2 regions of the Microbacterium sp. OR16 genome follow, and region 1 is predicted to be linked to the other one. Evidence: riboswitches for the same ligand, from Rfam matches in the RefSeq annotation. Region 1 holds a riboswitch; the other holds the start of a gene.
What was found. A riboswitch is a leader RNA that binds a small molecule or an ion and turns the genes downstream of it on or off. The one in region 1 is predicted to bind thiamine pyrophosphate.

Region 1 (5,232 bases):
TCGTGCACTCCCTGCCCGAGGGCTACGAGACCGTGCTCGACGAGGACGCCTCGAACGTCTCGGCCGGAGAGCGCCAGCTGATCACGATCGCCCGGGCATTCGTGTCACGACCGTCGATCCTCATCCTCGATGAGGCGACGAGCGCCGTCGACACCCGCACCGAGCTGCTGCTGCAGCAGGCCATGGCAGCACTTCGCGAGGGGCGCACGTCGTTCGTGATCGCCCACCGCCTGTCGACGATCCGCGACGCCGACCTCATCCTCGTGATGGAGCACGGCGACATCGTCGAGCAGGGTGACCATGACGAGCTGATCGCTCGGCAGGGCGCGTACTGGCGGCTCTACCAGTCGCAGTTCGAGCAGGCCGCAACCGATCTCGACGCCGAGGAGGCCCTCACTGGATCGGTGCCGGTGATCGTCACCGGAGAGGCCGTGGACGAGCGCGAGGCGGTCGCCGAGCAGAAGGTCGTCGCCGCCCCCGACGCTCACCAGCTCGGCGAAGCGGTCAAAGAGGCCGAGACCACGGCATCCGACCCGAAGCGCGACTGATCTCGCAAGCCCTGCACTCGACGCACGCCCGCCCCGTCACTCGGGGCGGGCGTTGTGCTTGTACACGCCGCACCCGAGCATCCGCCCGCCCCGAGCCCGCGAGACTTGTCTTCCAGCACGAGACGTGCGCCAGCGAGCGCCGTCTGGTGCTGGAACGGAAGTCTCGCGGCGTCGGAGAGCGGGTCAGTCGTTGTCGAGGCCGAAGAGGGCGAGCGGGTGGGTCAGGCGCCACCACGCGCTGGGGGCGGTGATGTCGTCTGCGAGCGATACCGACGCGGTGTCTCCGCCGAGCGGTCCCTCGACGGTGAGGGTGCCGACCTCGGCGCCGGCTTCGGTCTTCTCGCCGAGCGAGAACGCGGTGGTCGCCGCCGCCTCGGAGCCGTTCCAGAGCAGGACGCGCGCGTCGGCGTCCGTCACCACCTCGACACGGTCGCCCCACTCCGTGCTGACATGGCCGACCACCGTCCCCGACGGAACCGACGGCGGCTGCTCGGCGAGCGTGGTCTCCATCTCGGTGAGCAGCTGACGGGTCACGGCCAGGCGCTCGGTGTTGTCGGCCTGCCCGAGCACCGACGTGTACAGACGCACGGTGGTCTCGCCGAACGCGACGTCCTTCGCGGTGAGCAGATTCCAGTGGTTCAGGGTTCCGGTCTTCACTCCGACGACGCCGGGGTCGTCGAGCATCTGGTTGGTGTTCGTGACCGCTCCGACGCCCGGGATGTCAGCCGAGCGGGTGCCGACGATCTCGGCGAAGACGGGGTTCGCCATCGCGAGCTCGGCGATCTGGATCAAGGCGGCGGGTGGAGCCACATTCGCTTCGCTGAACCCCGACGGAGACTGGACGGTGACGCCCTCGATTCCGCGATCGCTGAGCCACTTCGCGGATGCCTCCGCGAAACCGCGCGGCGATCCCCAGATCTCTCTCGCGAGCCGGTCGATGTAGTTGTTGGCCGATCCGAGCATGATGCCCTGCAGCATCTGATACTCGGTCAAGCTGCCCCCGACCGGCACGTCGAGCGATGACTGATCCGACCGTCGGTACTGCCAGTATTCGCGGGAGTCCGCGAGGGTGAAATCGAAGCTCGGCCCCTGCTCGCCGACCTTCAGCGGCAGCTCGTCGAGCACCATCATCACGCTGACCACCTTCGAGATGCTGGCGATCTCGTCGGCCGCTGCGGTGGATGCCACCGGGGCCATGCCCTGGATTCCGACGGCCGCGCTGCCCGTGGCAGGCCACGTGACGGTGGCCGCCGGCGCGGGAGCGATCTCGACGGTTGCCGCCTCCACTACCGGGACGACCTCGTGCAGCGGCCACAGCAGCGTGGTCGAGACGTAGGCTCCGCAGAGAGCGAGGACGAACCCGAGGGGCACGAGCACCCGGGGGCGACGCCATTCGGGAGTGAGCCGTGCTCCGGCGAAGAGGTCGCGTGGCTGCGCGGCGGGCACAGGATCGGCGAGCAGGTCGACCGGTTCGAGCCAGGTCAGAGCCGTGGGCGGACGGGTGGCATCGGCCCACTCCGGCGTCGGTGCACCGGCGCGGGCATCCGCCGTCGGCGCGTCCGCCGATGCGGTGGCGTCGCGGGTGGCATCCGCAGCCGACGCGTCCGCGGTCCCAGCATCCTCGAGCGCAGCCCGTTCCGGTCCGAGGCTGTCGCCGAAGGCGGGGAGCGCAATCGGGCCGGCGGAGGGATGCTCGGCGCGCGCGCGAGTGCGCTCGCGCGCGGCACGGCGCGTCACCGGCGGCGCCGACTCGGGGGGAGGTGTCACGCGACCACGCTACAGCCCGGTGTTTCACGGGGCGAAACGCCGGCGCGTGACCGCCGCGACCGGCGCTATGATCGATCAATCACCACGGGAGTCCGGGCAGCCGGGCTGAGAGGAAGCGATCCGCGCTTCGACCGTCGAACCTGATCCGGATCATGCCGGCGCAGGGAGGAGTTCAGATGAGTGCATCCATGTCCGCGTCCACCGCGCAGACCGTCCCCGCACCCGCCGCGCGCAACCTGCGCTGGCGCGTCGTCGACATCGTCGTCGCCGCAGTGCTCGGCGTCGCGATCGGCCTGCTGTTCTGGGGGTGGAACATCATCGGCGGCGCCTGGTTCGGAGCCGCTGACGCGCTGACCCCGGGCTTCGGCGGCATCGCCGTCGGCATCTGGCTGATCGGCGGTGTCATCGGCGGCCTGGTCATCCGCAAGCCCGGCGCCGCGCTCGTCGTCGAGCTGATCGCCGCGATCATCTCGATGCTCATCGGCAACGTGTGGGGCGTCTCGACCGTGCTCTCCGGGCTGGTGCAGGGCCTCGGCGCAGAGCTGATCTTCGCGCTGTTCCTCTACCGGCGCTTCGGCATCGCCGTCGCCGCCCTCTCGGGTGTGGGCGCGGCCGTGGCCGCGTGGGTCTTCGAGATGTTCTACGGCTCGTCGCCGAACTTCCTGAAGAGCATCGAGTTCAACGCCATCTACCTCGGCGCGCTCGTCGTCTCGGGTGCCCTGCTGGCCGGTGTGGTCGGGTGGCTGCTCGTGCGCGCGCTCGCGACGACAGGCGCGCTGAGTCGCTTCGCGGCCGGCCGGGAAGTGCGCCAGGAGGTCTGAGCGTGTCGTCTCCGGCTCGCGTCACCGCCGACGGGTGGGGCTGGCGCTACGCCGGTCGTCGTCTGCCCGCCGTCGCCGACGTCTCGTTCTCGATCGAACCCGGTGAGAGGGTGCTGCTGCTCGGCGCGTCGGGTGCGGGCAAGTCGACGCTGCTCGCCGGCCTCGCCGGTGTGCTCGGCGACGCCGATGAGGGCGAGCGCACCGGCGCTCTGCTCGTCGACGGGGCGGCGCCGGAGTCGCAACGAGGCCGGATCGGTCTCGTGCTGCAGGATCCGGATGCCGGTGTCGTCCTGTCGAAGGTCGGCGATGACGTGGCCTTCGGCTGCGAGAACCTGGGCGTGCCGGCAGACGAGATCCCCGCACGGGTGGCGTCGGCACTGGATTCCGTCGGACTCGACGTTCCGCTCGACCGACCGACGAAGGCCCTGTCGGGCGGGCAGAAGCAGCGCCTCGCTCTCGCCGGAGTCCTCGCCATGCGCCCGGGCCTGCTGCTGCTCGACGAGCCCACCGCGAATCTCGATCCGGCGGGAGTGCGGGAGGTGCGCGACAGCGTGGGCAGAGCGCTGGATGCCACCGGCGCGACGTTCATCGTCGTCGAGCATCGCACCGAGGTCTGGCTCGATCTGCTCACCCGCGTCATCGTGCTCGCCGCCGACGGCGGTCTGCTCGCAGACGGCCCGCCCGCCTCCGTGTTCGCCCAGCACGGTGACGCGCTCGCCGCGGCGGGAGTGTGGGTGCCTCACGCCGAGGTCGATGTGCCGGTGCTGCCGACCGCCGATCGCGCGACGCGCACGGTGCTCGAGACGAGCTCGCTCGCCGTCTCCCGCGACGCTCGCACCGCCGTGCAGAGCGGGCTGGAGCTGCGGATCCCACGCGGATCGGCGACGGTCGTCACCGGGCCCAACGGGGCGGGCAAGTCGACGCTCGCGCTCACCCTCGCGGGGCTCCTACCCGAGCTCGAGGGGCAGGTGCTCGCCGCATCCGACCTCGCCGCCCGCTCCGGCCGTCGCCCCTCGCGGTGGAAGTCGCGTGAACTGCTGACCCGCATCGGTACCGTGTTCCAAGAGCCGGAGCATCAGTTCCTCGCCCGCACGCTTCGTGACGAACTCGCCGTCGGGCCGAGAGCGCTCCGGCTGCCCGAGACGCAGGTGCAGGCGATCGTCGACGACCTTCTCGAGCGGCTGCATCTCGCGCCGCTCGCGCTCGCGAATCCCTTCACCCTCAGCGGCGGCCAGAAACGACGCCTCTCGGTGGCGACGGTGCTCGCCGCCGCTCCCGAGGTGCTCGTGCTCGACGAGCCCACTTTCGGTCAGGACCGCCGGGGCTGGATCGGCCTCATCGAGCTGCTGCAGGCCGAGGTCACGGCCGGCCGCACAGTGATCGCCGTCAGCCACGACGAGGCGGTGGTCCGGCACCTCGGCGGGCATCGCATCGAGCTCGAACCGGTGGCGTCACCCGACGGCCCGGCGACGTCACCCGCACCCTCGGCACCCGCAGCATCGGAGCCCGCCCGTCCGGCCCCCCTCGTCGGCATCGATCGGGGGCGGCCATGACGAGCACGTCGAACCGACCGGCGACGACACAGTCGATGCATCCTGCCGCCCGGCCCCGTCCGGCATGGCTCGACGGAGTCAACCCCGTCACGAAGATCGCTCTCGCACTGCTGCTGTCGGTGCCGCTGTTCGCGTCCATCGATCCGGTCAGCGCCCTCGTGGCGATCGCACTGCAGCTGGTCTGCCTGCCGCTGACCGGGCTGCCGGTGCGCACCGTGCTGCTGCGCCTGCTGCCCATCGCGCTGTTCTCGCCGATCGCCGGACTCAGCATGCTGCTGTACGCCGAGCCCGAGGGGGAGGTGTTCTTCAGCTTCGGCTTCGCGGCCATCAGCGAGGGGTCCATCGCTCTGGCCGTCGCGGTGACGCTGCGAGTGATCGCGCTCGGGCTGCCGACCATCCTGCTGTTCGGTCGCACCGACCCCACCGAACTCGGCGATGCGCTGGCCCAGGTCGCGCACCTGCCCAGTCGATTCGTTCTCGGCGCGCTCGCCGGGGCGCGGATGCTGGGGCTGTTCCTCGACGACTGGCGCACCATGTCGCTGG
Region 2 (5,232 bases), 620 kb from region 1:
GTCGAGGGGCGCGGCGTCGCCTAGAGTCGGCGGCCGCCGCGGCGTCGGCGCACAGCAGTGACGCTGAGGATGAGCGTCTGAGAGGGCTGTGCGGCCGAGGGCATGCGGCGACAGTAGCGCCGAGGCCGCGGCATCCGCAAATCCGCGGCCTCGGCGCCGTGCCATCAGCGGATGTCGAAGAACGCCCGCTCGTGCTCCGCTGCGCCGATGAACGCGCGGTGCATGCGCCTGCGGAGCTGCTCGTCGGACGCGGCCGCCACGGCGGTGACGAAGCCGATGGCGCGCTCGTTCGCCTCGGCGAACTCGGGGTCGGCGTAGGTCTGCAGCCAGGACGCGTAGGGGTGGCGCGGATCGAGCGCTCGCGCGCCGAACTCCCCGGCATGCAGCCGCTCGCCGAGATCGGCGTACAGCCAGAAGCACGGAAGCACGGCGGCGATCAGCGTCGCGTACTCACCCGAGAACGCGGCCGCGCGCAGATGGTCGAGGTACGCGGTGGTGACCGCGCTGGGCTCGGCGTCGAAGGTCTCTGCGGTGATTCCCGTCTCGGGCGTCAACCACGAGGCGTGCAGCTCGAGCTCTCCGGCTATGCAGCCCTTCGCAGAGTCCGCCCAGAACGCCTGTTCGGCTGCCGTCGGCGCGAGCCGCGCCGCCTCTGCGAGCACTCGGGCGTACTCGCGCAGATACAGCGCGTCCTGCGCGAGGTAGAACAGAAAGTCCCGTCGATCGAGGGACCCGTCGGCGAGTCCGCGGATGAAGGACAGCTCGTCGATGTCGCGCCGGATCGCGGTGACGCTGCGCCACCACTCGTCCCGGATCTCGTCAGCCGTCGGACGTGTGCCCAGACCGCCGCGCTGCCACAGCCCGGCGAAGTGGCTCACCGGTCCGTGCCCGCGCCCGACGTCCAGGGTGCCGGCCGCCCGCAGCGACTCCCGCAGCCAGGCACGCGCCTCGCGCACGGCATCCGGCCAGTCCCGTCCCGCCGCGCGCAGGGCGGCGAGCCCCGACGAGAGCGAGCATCCTGTGCCGTGCGTGCTGGTCGTGTCGATGCGGGGGCCGTCGAATGAGGCGAGCGCCCCGTCCGGTCCGACCAGGGCATCCGGTGCTGAAGGACCGCCGAGGTGGCCGCCTTTCGCGAGCACGAGAGCCCCCGTGTCCCTCGCCAGCTGCTGCGCGGCGCCCAGCGCATCGTCCCATCCGCCGATCGCGCGCCCCGTCAGCACGGCCAGCTCGTCGAGATTGGGCGTGATCACGTCTGCGAGGGCGGCGAGCGCGCGCAGTGCCTCCTCCGCCTGCGCATCGAGCAGGCGGTCGCCGCTGGTGGCGACCATCACCGGGTCGAGCACGACCGTCGCCGGACGGTGCGTGCGCAGCCAGTCGGCGACGGTGCCGATGATCTCGGCGTCGGCCAGCATCCCGATCTTCACCGCGTCGATCGCGATGTCGTCAGACAGGGCATCCAGCTGCGCACGCAGGAACGTCGCCGGCGGCACGTGCACGCCGCGGACGCCGCAGGTGTTCTGCGCCGTGAGCGCGGTGATCGCCGCCATCCCGTATCCGCCGTGCGCGGCGATCGCCTTGAGGTCGGCCTGGATGCCGGCACCGCCGGACGGGTCGCTGCCGGCGATGCTCAGCACGCGGGCAGCGGTGCGTCCTGTCCAGCGACGCCGGAACTCGCCTGCGGCTTGGCGGGCATCCGGTGCCGCGCAGATGGCGGAGACGACGGCGATCCCCGCCGCACCCGCCTCGCGCAGCGCCGCGGCGTCGTCGATTCCAATGCCGCCGATCGCCACTGCCGGTACGGGGCTCTCCGCGGCGAGCGCACGGAATCCGTCCACGCCGAGGGCGGGCGGATGATTCGCCTTGGTGCTCGTGGGGCGGATCACTCCGATGCCGACGTAGTCGACGGTCCCGGCGGGCAGGGTGCGGACGGCGTCGAGGTGCGCCGACGTGTTCGCGGTGAGCCCGATCAGCGCATCCGGTCCGAGCAGACGCCGCGCCTCGGCGACAGGCATGTCCGACTGCCCGACGTGCACACCGTCGACCCGCGCTCCACGCCGTCGGGCCTCGAGGGCCGCGTCGACGCGGTCATCGACGACGAGCAGCGCCCGACCGGCGATCACCTCGCTGAGGGCGACGAGCTGCTCGACGACCGATCGGTCGGACGCGCTCTTGTCACGCAGCTGGACCACGCTCACGCCGCCCGCGACGGCATCGCGCACCGTGTCGACGACCCCGCGGTCGCCGCACAGCTCGGGATCGGTGACCAGGTGCACCGACAGGTCGCCGATCACTTCGCCTCCTCCTCGACGTGCCCGAGATTCTCGTCGACTCGCGCCTCGGCGGTCACATCGGCGGGGTCTATGCCGGCGAGCGCGTCGAGCAGGCCCACCGCGAAGCTGCCCGGCCCGTCGGCGACACGGGCCGCGTGCTCGGCCGCCAGGGTGTACACGAGCGTCGCTGCGGACACCGCCTCCAAGGCATCCGCGTCGTGATCGCGTGCAGCGCCGAGGAAGGCGGCCATGAGCGCCCCGAGGGCGCAGCCGCCGCCGGTGACGCGGGTGAGCAGGGGGTCTCCGTTCGCAATGCGGATCACACGCGTTCCGTCGGTGATCAGGTCGACCGCTCCGGAGACGGCGACCACGGCGCCGAAGCGAGTGGCGAGCGACCGCGCCGCGCCGAGCGCGGCGTCGGAGTCGTCCAGGGCATCGACCCCCCGTCCGCCCGCGCCTGACCCGGCAAGCGCAAGGATCTCACTGGCGTTGCCGCGCACTGCCGTCGGCCGCATGCCCACCAGGTCGGCTGCCAGAGCGGTGCGCACCGGGAGGGCGCCCACGGCGACCGGATCGAGAACCCACGGCGTTGCCGCCGCGTTCGCTCCGGCGGCTGCTTCGAGGCTCGCCGCGCGCTGCTCGGGCGAGGGCGTGCCGAGGTTGATCAGCAGTCCGGACGCGATGCGCGCGAACACCCCGGCCTCCCCGACAATGTCGACCATCGCGGGCGAGGCGCCGACGGCGAGGAGGACGTTAGCGGTGAAGCCGGTGACGACCGCGTTGGTGATGCAGTGCGTGAGGGGCGGCGCCTGCCTCACGTGGGTGAGGAGCTCGGCGCAGACCGCCGGAATACGGATGGATGGACGCAGAAGATCGCTCATGGACGACATCCCTTCGCTAGTACGAACTAGATCAGGTTCGACGGGTGTGATCTCAGCCGCGGATGCGGCACCCCGTGTCACTGCACACGAGTCTAGCGAGGCCATCGTCGCGTGCCGCCGGTATGACGCCTCGTGTCAGGGCGATGTCAGCTGGTCGATGAGCGCGACTTCGTCGTCGCGGCTGATTCCTGCTCGGCGCTCGCGATCCAGACCGCGGGCGCGCTCGTCGTCGAGGACGACGCGGATCGTCTCGTCGAGCGGGCGGAACGACCCGCCGGCCGCGCGGTACGCGGAATTGTCGCGACGCATGAAACCGGGCATGTCGGCCGGCAGCCAGAGCGGCAGCGACCTCTCCCCCATCCAGTACTGCACGTCGTGCGCCTCGAGCCACTCATCGCCAGCCTCGAGCAGCTCTCCGCTGTGCCCGGCTGCCGCGCGAACGCGGCTGAGCAGCTCGGCGAGCGGATGCACCTCTCCGATGGCGTTCATGATCCCGCTCCGCCGCGCAGCGGCGAGGAAGTCGGCGAGGTCGTCGACGTCGATCACCTGGGCGACGCGTCCGGCCAGCTCTGGCACCAGCACGGGTCCGATCCCCGCCCGCGCGAAAGCCGCCGCCCAGTATCCGAAGCGGTCGCTCGGGTCGCCTGCACCCACGATGAGGCCGGGGCGCACGATCAGCGCCCGGTCTCCGAGCGTCACCACGGCGTCCTCGGCCGCGACCTTCTGCGCCCCGTAGTCGTACTCGTCGCCGGGCTGCGCCGGCGCGAGCCTGACCCCCGACTCGTCGAGGCCGTCGGCGACGTCATCGGAGTAGACCGACATCGACGACACATACGTCCAGTGATGGGCGCGGTCGCCGAGCGCCTCGACGGCCGCAGCGACGTGGTCGGCGCGCGATGACACGTCGACGACCTCGTCCCAGCTCTGCTCGGCGAGCTGCTCGTATACCCGGGGGTCGTCCCGATCACCGCGGAGCAGCACCGTGCCGTCCGGCGCGGGGCGCTCACCCCGTGCCAGACAGATCACTTCGGCGCCGGCATCCCGCCACCGCCGGGCGATCCGTCCGGAAAGCCATCCTGTTCCGCCGAGCACGAGCACCTGAGTCATGCGGCCATGACATCACCGGCGTGCTCCGAGCGGAAGCGATTCCGCTCAGAGCAGAGCGGAACGCGGCGCAGCCCTCCTGATCCCGTCGGCTCAGGAGGGCTGCACCGCGTGCGGTCAGTCGCGGATGGTCGCGTCGAAGCGCTCGGCGGCGACGGCGACTCCGGCGAGCTTCGCCTCGGTCGCCTCGGCCGCGGTGAGCGTGCGGTCGGATGCCCGGAAACGCAGCGCGAAACTGAGGCTCTTCAGCCCCTCGCCCAACCCCTCACCGCGGTAGTCGTCGACGAGCCGCGCCGACTCGAGCAGTTCTCCGGCGCCCTCGACGAGCGCGGCGCGTACCTCGGATGCCGGCACGGCGACGCTCACCACCAGCGAGACGTCCTGCGTCGCGGCGGGGAACGTCGACAGCGACTCGGCCACGACCCGGTGACCGGCGAGGGTCAGCACGCGATCGAGATCCAGCTCGAGCACGTATGCGCGCCCGGGAAGATCGGCGTCGGCCGACACCCGCGGGTGCAGCTCGCCGACGTACCCGACCTGTTCGCCGTGCACGCTCAGCGCGCCCGCGCGGCCCGGGTGCAGCGCCGCACGCTGCGTCTGCTCGACGTCGATCTCGACGCCGGCGGCGACGCCGATCACCCGGACGGCGTCCAGAGCATCGGAGAGGTCGACGTGCTCGGCGGCGCGACCCGGCTGCCGAGGAGTGATATTCCCGGTGAGCAGCGCCGAGACGAGGCGCGGCTGCGGTGGGATCGACGCGTCGAGCTCGGCGAGCGTCTCGTCCGACGGACGCCGGCCCAGCGGCGGCACGGCATCCGTGCCGTATGCGACGCCCTCCGCAGGGGTGAACACCGATCCGACCTCGAACAGCGCCAGGTCGACGAGTCCGCGCGAGATGTTGCGGTGCGCGGTCTGCAGGAGGCCGGGCACGAGCGAGCGGCGAAGGAACGGCGCCTGACCATCGAGGGCGTTGGCGA

Region 2: another riboswitch for thiamine pyrophosphate. It lies ahead of thiM (hydroxyethylthiazole kinase); the one in region 1 lies ahead of V2S05_RS08680 (ECF transporter S component).

What each region holds. Positions count from the first base shown of each region.
Region 1 is NZ_JAZEXK010000001.1:1,772,550-1,777,781, reverse strand. It holds gene V2S05_RS08690 (ABC transporter ATP-binding protein) at 1-548, shown strand, start outside; gene V2S05_RS08685 (D-alanyl-D-alanine carboxypeptidase) at 732-2,315, opposite strand; TPP riboswitch at 2,390-2,499, shown strand; gene V2S05_RS08680 (ECF transporter S component) at 2,492-3,136, shown strand; gene V2S05_RS08675 (ABC transporter ATP-binding protein) at 3,139-4,689, shown strand; gene V2S05_RS08670 (energy-coupling factor transporter transmembrane component T family protein) at 4,686-5,232, shown strand, end outside.
Region 2 is NZ_JAZEXK010000001.1:1,154,639-1,159,870, forward strand. It holds gene V2S05_RS05590 (bifunctional hydroxymethylpyrimidine kinase/phosphomethylpyrimidine kinase) at 165-2,291, opposite strand; gene thiM (hydroxyethylthiazole kinase) at 2,288-3,151, opposite strand; TPP riboswitch at 3,143-3,236, opposite strand; gene V2S05_RS05600 (NAD-dependent epimerase/dehydratase family protein) at 3,287-4,258, opposite strand; gene pheT (phenylalanine--tRNA ligase subunit beta) at 4,373-5,232, opposite strand, start outside.